3 regions of the Neisseria sp. P0008.S010 genome follow, and region 3 is predicted to be linked to each of the others. Evidence: predicted binding sites of a transcription regulator. Region 3 holds the regulator's gene; each other region holds the start of a gene.

Region 1 (3,464 bases), on a different contig from region 3:
TCGTCAATACCGCCGACGGTGATGCGCGCAGATTGTTGAATTTATTAGAACAACTGTTACGCGCCGCCGACACACGTCGTCTGAAAACCCTGACCGCCGAATTTCTCGCCGACAGCTTGGGCGCGCAAATCCGCCGTTTCGACAAAGGTGGCGAGAGTTTCTACAACCAAATCTCCGCCCTGCACAAATCCGTACGTGGTTCGCATCCGAATGCCGCGCTGTATTGGTTTTGCCGTATGCTCGACGGCGGCACCGACCCGCGCTACCTTGCCCGCCGCATCGTGCGTATGGCGTGGGAGGACATCGGGCTTGCCGACCCTCGCGCCTTCCAAATCGCCAACGATGCCGCCGCCACCTTCGAACGCTTAGGCTCGCCCGAAGGCGAACTCGCGCTGGCGCAAGCCGTACTGTACCTTGCCGCCGCCGCGAAATCCAACGCAGGCTACAAGGCATACAACCAAATGCGCCGCTTCGTCAAAGAAAACGCCAGCGACGAAGTGCCCGTCCATCTGCGCAACGCCCCGACCAAGCTGATGAAGGAATTGGGCTACGGACGCGAATACCGTTACGCCCACGATGAACCGAACGCCTACGCCGCCGGCGAAAGCTATATGCCCGACGGCTTGGAGGAACCCGATTTCTACCAACCCGTCCCGCGCGGGCTGGAAATCAAAATCGGCGAAAAGCTGGAATGGTTGAAATCTCTGGATGAAGAAGCGTTGAAAGAATAAAAAACAACGCGAGATAGGGCAGAGGCCGTCTGAAAAACAATCTTCAGACGGCCTCTGTCATATTGCGCGGCCTTAATCGATACCGATGTCCAAACAGACGATTTCGCCGCAGTATGTTTTACCGTTTCCGCCCAGGTGCGCCGGTTTGTAGGCGGCGAAGGTGTAGGTTAAATCGGCACGGAAGGTATCCGCATCTGCTTCTCCCGTGTCGCAGTTCAGCCCGGTCGGGATGTCCAGCGCGACTTTCAGGCCGTCCGATTGATTCAGCAGGCGGCAGATTGCGGCGATGCCGGCGGGCAGCCTGCCGCCGAAGCCTGTGCCGAAGATGCCTTCGATAATCACATCGTAACCTGTTTTCAGACGGCCTGCCAAGTCTTCGGCGGCAATCAAGCCTATGCCGTCCAAACCTTGCAGCCGGCCGCGGTTTAATTCCGCCAGTTCGGATAGTTTTTCTCCGGCAGCAAACAGGATGTCCGCCCGCCAGCCGTGCGCCTGCAGTATCCGCGCCATCACCATGCCGTCGCCGCCGTTGTTGCCTTTGCCGCACACAATCAGCACCCGCCCGGCCTGGGGCCGCCTTCGCAGCAGGTCGGCGGCTGCGGCTCGTCCCGCGTTTTCCATCAGTTGCTCGAAAGTCGTGCCTTTGTCGACGGCCATTTGTTCGTGTTCGCGCATTTCTGCGGCGGTGTAGATTTTCATCATTTGCTCCTTTTGTCTCCACTGTTTTATGAAACATCAAAACGGAAATCCCATCAATAGTGCTCCCCTGCTTTTCCGACGAATCATTCCTTTTTTTGATTTGCCGCAAGAAGCCGTCTGAAAACAGGGTTTTGGCAGCTCTTGGATTTGATTTTTTTATTAACAAGATTTATTATCATAGCGAAATAAAGCAGCAAATAATTAAAATTATCTCTTTTGCGGGAGCGGGCGGCGGGATATATCCTTATCCTTCCTCGCGTCGGATTCGTCTTTCCAGGCCGTTTGTTTTTTTAATCGACACCGAAAGTAAACCCCCTATGTCTACCATACCTTTATCAAAACTCAGTAAAGGCGCGGTCGCGCACATTGATTCTATTGTCGCCAATCCGATTTTCGGCGAACTCGACCCGCTGGTTACGCGCCGCCTTGCCGATTTGGGCTTTTCAAGCGGGATGCCGTTGCAGGTGATTGCCGTCGGCGGATTCGGACGCGGTCCGTTTGCCGTGCGGCTGGGCAACCAGTCGCAATTCTCGTTGCGGCAGGAAGAAGCGGGAAAAATTATGTGCCATGTGATTGACGGCTGACCGCCGTACACAGGCATGCTTCGTACTCCGAAAATGCGGCAAGGGTAAAATCAATTTGATTGCCCCATCCTTTTCAGACGGCCTTAGGCCGTCTGAAAACACAATTTCAAAGCCTTTTCCCCAAATCCGACTTCAAACTTATCAAAGCAATCAAAAAAAGGAGAGTTCAATTCATGGAACTAAGCTATTTTGCCTTGATTGGCGCGCCAAACTGCGGCAAAACCGTTTTGTTCAACGGTTTGACCGGCTCACATGCCAAGGTGGCCAATTATCCGGGCGTAACGGTCGATAAGCGCGAGGGTGCCTTCCTCGACGACGAGGCCGTCCGCATTATCGACCTGCCAGGCACATACAGCCTGCGCACGACCAGCCCCGACGAAGCGGTGGCGAAAGATGTAATGGTGGGCAAGATGGGCATTCCGCCCGATGCCATTATTGCCGTTGCCGACGCGACCAACCTGCGGATGACCCTGCGCATGATTTTGGAACTGAAAACGCTGGGGCTGCCTATGGTGGTGTCGCTGAACATGAGCGACGTTGCCCGAAGAAGGGGCTTGAATATCGATGCCGCTAAACTGAGCGAGTTGTTGGATGCACCTGTTTTGGAAACAGTCGCAGTGAGCGCGTCGGGCGTACAGGCAGTGCGCGAAGCCGTGGCCAAGCTGCCGCGCAAACGCTCTTTCCCCGCCAGCCCCGCCTCTGCCGAACGCACGCTCGATGCGCTGGATAGCGACAAACTTTATCAAGAAGTCGAATCGATTTTGGCACAAGTAGTGCGCACGCAGATGACGCTGCCCGCATGGCACAAAAAACTCGACGACATCGTGCTGCACCCCGTCTGGGGCATGATTATGCTGCTGGTCATCCTGTTTATGGTGTTCCAAGCGGTTTACACATGGGCGGCGCCGATTATGGACGCCATTGAAGGCGGCTTTACCGCGCTGGGCGAATGGGTCGGCGCAAACATGGCGCCGGGCATCCTCAACGACTTGCTCGTCAACGGCGTACTTGCTGGTATGGGCAGCGTGTTGGTATTCCTGCCGCAGATTACGATTCTGTTCGCCTTCATCCTGCTTTTGGAAGATTCCGGCTACCTGCCGCGCGCGGCGTTCCTGCTGGATAACGTGATGGCGAAAAGCGGCCTGTCCGGACGATCGTTCATCCCGCTCCTGTCGAGTTTCGCCTGCGCCGTCCCCGCCGTGATGTCGGCGCGTACGATTAATGACCCGCGCGAACGCCTCGTTACCATCGCCGTCGCCCCGCTGCTGACCTGTTCCGCGCGGCTGCCCGTGTACGCGCTGATTATCGCCGCCGTCATTCCTGACCGCACAGTAGGCGGAATCTTCAATCTGCAAGGGCTGACGCTATTCGTCCTCTATCTCGCAGGCATCCTGTCGGCTGCACTGGCGGCATATATCATGAAACGCTTGGCACGAGTCAAAGGCAACGT
Region 2 (3,464 bases), on a different contig from region 3:
GATACTACCGGCTTTGGATAAAGGCATCCACGTCGTTTCCGACCGTTTCACCGACGCCACCTTCGCCTATCAGGGCGGCGGGCGCGGTATTCCGGCGGCAGACATCGAAGTGTTGGAAAACTGGGTGCAGGGCAGCTTGCGTCCGAACCTGACCCTGCTGCTGGACGTGCCGCTTGAGGTATCGTTCGAACGTATTGCCGGTTCGCGCGAGAAAGACCGTTTCGAACAGGAAGAGGCGGAGTTTTTCGCCCGCGTGCGCCGTGCTTATCTCGACCGTGCCGCCGCCCATCCGCAACGTTACCGCGTCATCGACAGTAACCGGAGCAGGGAAGAAGTGCGTGCGGCGGTGGAAGCGGCCTTGCAGGCGCATTTCGAGGCCGTCTGAAAACAGCGGATGCTTGTCGTACGGCCGTTTGATTTTTGAATCGAGTGGTTGTTTGCGCGATAAAAAAACGCCGAATTCATGATTGATTCATGATTTCGGCATTTTTTTGTGCGGTAAATCTGTTTTATGGTTGCTATGGGGTGGGATTCTCTCAGCCTGAAGAGGTTAATGTCTGAGATGCCGCCGATATGAGGCAGACAAGCTTTGTATGATTCATGCAGGCATCAAAAGCAGATGAAGCCGCCATATTCTTTTCAGACGGCCTCATTATTGATTGCCGCCAAGTTTATTCTTCGGCAGGAAGTTCCATTTCCAAAACGGTCTGTTTCTGCCGTTCGCGGAAATCGGCCAGCTTGGCCGCCAGTTCGGGATCGTGGTTGGACAGCAGGGAAACCGCAAACAGAGCGGCGTTTGCCGCTCCCGCTTCGCCGATGGCGAAGGTGGCGACGGGTATGCCTTTGGGCATTTGGACGATGGACAAGAGGGAATCTTCGCCCCTCAGATATTTGCTCGGCACGGGTACGCCCAGTACGGGCAGGGTGGTTTTTGCCGCCACCATGCCGGGCAGGTGGGCCGCGCCGCCCGCTCCGGCGATGATGGCCTGAATGCCGCGTTCGCGTGCGGTTTCTGCGTATTCGAACATCAAGTCCGGCGTGCGGTGGGCGGAAACGACGCGCGCCTCATAGGTAATGCCGAATTGTTCGAGAAATTGGGCGGCATGCCGCATAACGGGCCAGTCGCTGTTGCTGCCCATGATGATGCCGATTTTTGCCATGGTGGTTCCTTAATCGTTTGATGGGTGGGCAGGGTTTCAAACCCTGAGGATGCTGGTTTTGATTTTGCCTGAAACGGGTATCGTTTCAAAAACGGCAGGCGTTGCCGGAATGCTCCGCAGTCCGCCCCGCCGCCGGTTCTAACGCCAAATTTTCAAATTTTTGATATTTTGCCGTGCTTTGGAAAAAATGTCTTCCGATTCTTGCGCGTTATTGTTGCCGGAATGGTTGGCATCGGCCGCATCGTCGTCGATAAAAGCTGGGAAAATGGTCGGATTTTGTGTGCGGCGCGGATTTTGAAAGGCTGCCCGAACCGCTGCTTCGGCTTCCAATTCGTCGTAAGAGGATTTGGCGGCCAAATATTTTTGCACGGCGGGGATGAAACCTTTGTCGTGATGGCTGATATGGGTAAACAGCCAGTTGTGCAGTATGCCCAGCAATTCTTGTCCGATATCTTCGCCTTCGCGCTGTTTTTGTTGGATTTCCCTGACTTTATCGACAAAACGCTGATGGATTTGTTTGTGTTGTTTGCTGAGCGGATATCCGGCATCGTCCATCAGTTTTTCTTCATCGGAAAAATGTTCGACCGTATAGCGGATTAGGTCTTCGATGATTTTTCCCTCCGTCTCGAAATCCTTGCGTTGATTGGCTTCGTGCAGTTCGTTAATGCAGCGGACCAGGATTTTATGTTGCTCATCCACCAATTCTATGTGGGTGTCGAGATCCGGAGTCCAGTCGAAATAGCTCATTTTATTGTTTCCTGTTCTGATGGTTTTCCCAGTGAGGGCGGTATTGTAATGATGCAAGTACTTTGCGGCTTAATCTAAGTCAAAGAATATAGCCGGCATGAAGCGCATCATTTCAGACGGCCTGAATGGGAGGGTGCAGGCTGCTTAAGAATGAGATTGACACAATCGGGCTGATTTAAAGCATTTATGATTTCGATATGTTAAGTCTGCCGCATATTTTGTCGTTTTTGTGTTAATCTTATAAGCGGGCTTCACACTACCATCTTTAGTCTCCTCACATAAAGGCACTGTGTGGCGGTTGTTTGCCCGGTGTCATCATTCAGGCCCTTTGTGCTTAATTTTATATATTCTAAGGATTCAACCATGAAATCGCTGAAAACGTTCCTTATATGGGGCATTGTGGTTTTGGTCGGCCTAGCCTCCTTTACTACCTTGGCCGTCAGCCGCGGCGAGCATGTCAGTGCGATATGGATGGTAACCGCCGCCATATCGGTGTACTGCATTGCCTATCGTTTCTACAGCCTGTACATTGCCAAAAACGTGATGCAGCTTGATCCGAACCGCCTCACGCCCGCCGAGCGGCACAACGACGGTTTGGACTATGTGCCGACACACAAAGGCGTATTGTTCGGCCACCACTTTGCCGCGATTGCGGGCGCAGGCCCATTGGTCGGTCCCGTACTGGCTGCGCAAATGGGTTATCTGCCGGGTACGCTGTGGATTATCTTCGGCGTAGTGTTTGCCGGTGCGGTACAGGACATGATGGTCTTGTTCGTCTCCATGCGCCGTGACGGTAAGTCTTTGGGCGATATCGTAAAACAAGAACTTGGCACCGTGCCCGGCGTGATTGCGTCCATCGGTATTTTGATGATTATGGTCATCATCATGGCGGTGTTGGCGCTGATTGTGGTGAAAGCCTTGGTTCACAGCCCTTGGGGTACGTTCACCATCGCCGCCACCATGCCGATTGCGCTGTTTATGGGTATTTACACGCGCTATATCCGCCCGGGCAAAATCGGCGAGATTTCCATCGTCGGCTTTATCCTGCTGATGTTGGCCGTGATATATGGCGAAGACGTGGCGCACAGTTCCGTCGGCCACTGGTTCGACCTTGACGGTATCCAGCTCACTTGGGCGATTATGATTTACGGTTTCGTGGCTTCGGTATTGCCTGTTTGGTTGCTGCTGACTCCGCGCGACTATCTCTCTACCTTCCTGAAAATCGGTACGATTGTGGCCTTGGCTTTGGGCATCGTGATCGTTAATCCAGATCTGCGTATGCCTGCCGTAACCCACTTTATCGATGGTTCCGGCCCCGTATTCTCCGGCGCACTGTTCCCGTTCTTGTTCATTACCATCGCCTGTGGTGCGGTTTCCGGCTTCCACGCGCTGATTTCTTCCGGTACCACACCGAAAATGGTTGAGAATGAAGAACACGTCCGCATGATCGGCTATGGCGGTATGATTATGGAAAGTTTTGTGGCCATTATGGCTCTGGCCGCCGCCTCGTCGCTTGATCCGGGTGTGTACTTCGCCATGAACAGCCCGGCTGCCCTG
Region 3 (3,464 bases):
TACGCCGATGGCGATGAGGTCGCAGTCGGCATAGGTGGAATAGCCTTGGAAGTTGCGCTGTAAAAAGCCTTCGCGCAGGGCAACCGAAAGTTCGTCGTCGGGTTTGGCGAAATGGTCCATGCCGATGAAGACGTAGCCTGCTTCGGTCAGGCGTTGCACGGCGTATTGCAGGATGTCGAGTTTTTCTTCGCTGCTGGGAACGGCATCGGTGTCGATGCGGCGTTGGGGTTTGAATATGTGCGGCAGGTGGGCGTAGTGGTAGAGCGCGAGACGGTCGGGGGCCAGGCCCAATACGGTGTCTATGGTGGGTTTGATGCTTTCTAGCGATTGGTGCGGCAGGCCGTAAATCAAATCTACGCTGACGGATTTGAAACCGGCTTCGCGGGCGGCATCAATGACGGTGCGTGTTTCTTCGACGGTTTGGATGCGGTTTACGGCCTGCTGCACTTTGGGGTCGAAATCCTGTATGCCGACGCTCATGCGGTTGAAGCCCAGCCTGCCAAGATGTAGGACGGTTTCGCGGCTGACTTTGCGCGGGTCGATTTCGATGGAGTATTCGCCGTCGGGAAGCAGATTGAAATGGCGGTGTATCATGGCGAATACGCGGTCGAGTTGGCCGTCTGAAAGAAAGGTGGGCGTGCCGCCGCCGAAGTGGAGTTGCGCCAAAGGCTGTTTGCCGTTCAGGTGCGGGGCGAGCAAGTCCATTTCGCGTTCGAGGTAGTTCAGGTATTCGTCGGCGCGGGTTTTGTCTTTTGTGATGATTTTGTTGCAGCCGCAGTAGTAGCAGATGGTGTCGCAAAAGGGGATGTGGATGTAGAGCGACAGGGGTTTGTTCAACGCGCCTGCCTGCCGCAGTTCCAATGTTCGGATGTATTCTTGCTCGTTAAAATCTTTATGGAAGCGGTCTGCCGTCGGGTAGGAAGTGTAACGCGGACCGCTGGCGGGCAGCGAGGCGATGAGTTCCCGGTCGAATTCGGGTTGTTCGTCGTTAGAAATTCGGATAATTTTCATGAGGGTAAGGTTTGATATTGGTCAAGTTTGTAGTTGTTTGTTAGAATCGCATAAAGCTGGCGGATACGCCTTGATGTGAGTCAAGACCGAATTGTATACAGTTTGTCTGGCATACAACAATAAGGATATATTACATGGGTGCACACACTTTGTTACAACCGATGAAAACACTCTGTTCGACGTGTTCGCTGCGCGAGTTGTGCCTGCCTGTCGGTTTGCGGCCGGATGAGTTTGAGCAGTTGGATACGGTCATCAAACAGAGCCACAGGTTGAAAAAAGGGGAGTTTTTATTCCGTTCGGGTGAATCCTTCCATTCGCTGTATGCGATACGTACCGGCTTTTTTAAAACAACGGTTGCCTCCCAAGACGGTCGGGATCAGGTTACCGGTTTTTTTATGTCGGGCGAATTGATTGGGATGGACGGCATTTGTACGCATTCCCATAGCTGCGATGCAGTGGCTCTGGAAGACAGCGAGGTGTGCGAGTTGCCTTTCGGGCATATGGAGGCATTGAGTAAGGAAATCCCGAGCATTCAAACGCATTTTTTCCGCTTGATGAGCAGGGAGATTGTTCGTGATCAGGGCGTGATGCTGTTGCTGGGCAATATGCGGGCGGAAGAGCGGATTGCGGCGTTTTTGCTGAATTTGTCGCAGCGTCTGCATCATCGGGGGTTTGCCGCCAATGATTTTATTTTAAGGATGTCCCGCGAGGAAATCGGCAGCTATTTGGGTTTGAAGCTGGAAACGGTCAGTAGGACGTTATCGAGATTTCATCAGGAAGGGTTGATTGTGGTTGAGCATAAGCACATCAGGCTGCTGAAGCCGGAAATGTTAAATCAGATGGTGTCGGGCGGCTCTCACGCCGTCTGAAAAAAGCACAGAACTTTTGGGTTCTGTGTTTTTTGTTTGTCGTTTTAAATGGAAAAATCTTCGATAACCGGCGCGTACAACAGTTGGTCCAATCTTTCTTTCGTCAGGCTTGGATTGAATAAGCCGATAAAGTCATAGATATATCCGCGCAAATAGCTGTCCGGTCGGAATAACAGGCCGGAATAGCAGGGTTCAATCAGCTGCGAGATGTCAATTAAGGTCAAATCCGAATCGGTTTTCGGTTCGTAGGCCGCTTTGGCCATAATCCCAATGCCGAGACCGAGTTTGACATAAGTTTTAAGCACGTCATTGTCTGCAACCGAAAGAGCGGCATTCGGCGGCGGTATGTCGGCCTTATGGAATGCACGGACAATATTGGTTCCTTGGTTGAAGGCAAATTCATAGGTGATTAAAGGATATTGGGTAATCAGGGGGAGGGTGAGTGCGCCTTTGTGGTCAAGAAGGGGGTGGTCGTTCGGAACAATAAGCCCGTAATGCCAGCGGAAACACGGAATATTGCGTAATTCTTCAATTGTTTCGGGCAGCTCCGGCGTGATGGCGAAATCGACTTTCCCTTCAGAAACCATTTGCTGTATATCGGAAGGCGTCCCTTGCTTGATATTCAGGCTGACTTTGGGATACATGCCGATAAATTCCGCAATGATGGGCGGCAATATGTAGCGAGCCAAAGTATGCGTGGTAGCTATGGTTAAAACGCCGTTATCTTGTTTGGTAAACTCATAACCGATGTTTTTGATGTTTTGGATGTCGTGGAGGATGCGCTCTGCCGTTTGTAGCACAGCCTTGCCTGGTTGTGACACGGATATAATCCGTTTGCCGCTACGGATAAAAATCTGAATGCCCAGTTCTTCTTCCAGTAGCCGTATTTGTTTTGATACGCCGGGCTGAGAAGTAAACAGGGCCTCGGCAGCTTCGGAAACGTTCAGATTATGCCGGTAAACTTCAAGTGCGTAACGTAATTGTTGTAATTTCATAATGTTGAAGAATGATTCGGATGAAAGGGTAGGGCTGCTTTGAGAGCGTGAATGTAACATAAAAACAAACTTAAATTAAGAAATGACTGCTTGCGGCGATTATTTTGGTAAATCGCCAGCGAATTGGGAGAAGGGCGTAAAACAGATTGGGATTATCCAAAGATGTAATTTCTTGTTGCTTTTGTGCAACTGGGAGTGGCAAGAGTAGTACTTTCACCAGTAAATGAATGACACGGAATTGATTTTTCGGCATGATGCACAGCTAGGAAGCAGGCGGCCTTCGGGCAATTTTTAATGGGATATTGACAGTTTGTGTCGGGTTTTTTTATAGTACGACCTTAGATATTCTGGTTGCCGTTAAGTTCAGCGGCCTGTTATGTTGTGCTTTGTAATGGTCTTTGGGTCATTGCATTAACAATCTTTGATGAGGGAATAATAATGACCAAACAGCTTAAATTAGGTGCATTAATCGTTGCCGCTATTGCTTCGGCCAATACTCTTGCCGCCAGCGAGCCGCATACCAAACACGGATATACCGTTAGCCGTGAGTCTCAAGAAATTGTTCGTAACAATTACGAAGAATGCTGGA

The links. The regulator FNR, encoded in region 3, switches genes on or off when oxygen is low (the NO sensors DNR and NnrR bind a similar motif). The targets are predictions, from matches to a motif close to TTGATNNNNATCAA.
Region 1: ACTHSL_RS05700 (FeoA family protein) is a predicted target of FNR. The motif match lies at 1,526-1,539, and genes of this name have one in related genera.
Region 2: ACTHSL_RS05780 (bacteriohemerythrin) is a predicted target of FNR. The motif match lies at 1,977-1,990, and genes of this name have one in related genera.

What each region holds. Positions count from the first base shown of each region.
Region 1 covers NZ_JBQCVA010000015.1:29,324-32,787, forward strand. The annotation lists gene ACTHSL_RS05690 (replication-associated recombination protein A) at 1-731, shown strand, start outside; gene ACTHSL_RS05695 (NAD(P)H-hydrate epimerase) at 804-1,430, opposite strand; gene ACTHSL_RS05700 (FeoA family protein) at 1,748-2,014, shown strand; gene feoB (ferrous iron transporter B) at 2,188-3,464, shown strand, end outside.
Region 2 covers NZ_JBQCVA010000015.1:45,010-48,473, forward strand. The annotation lists gene tmk (dTMP kinase) at 1-385, shown strand, start outside; gene purE (5-(carboxyamino)imidazole ribonucleotide mutase) at 672-1,160, opposite strand; gene ACTHSL_RS05780 (bacteriohemerythrin) at 1,299-1,907, opposite strand; gene ACTHSL_RS05785 (carbon starvation CstA family protein) at 2,271-3,464, shown strand, end outside.
Region 3 covers NZ_JBQCVA010000044.1:3,945-7,408, reverse strand. The annotation lists gene hemN (oxygen-independent coproporphyrinogen III oxidase) at 1-1,011, opposite strand, end outside; gene fnr (fumarate/nitrate reduction transcriptional regulator Fnr) at 1,146-1,880, shown strand; gene ACTHSL_RS10060 (LysR substrate-binding domain-containing protein) at 1,925-2,875, opposite strand; gene ACTHSL_RS10055 (OmpA family protein) at 3,314-3,464, shown strand, end outside.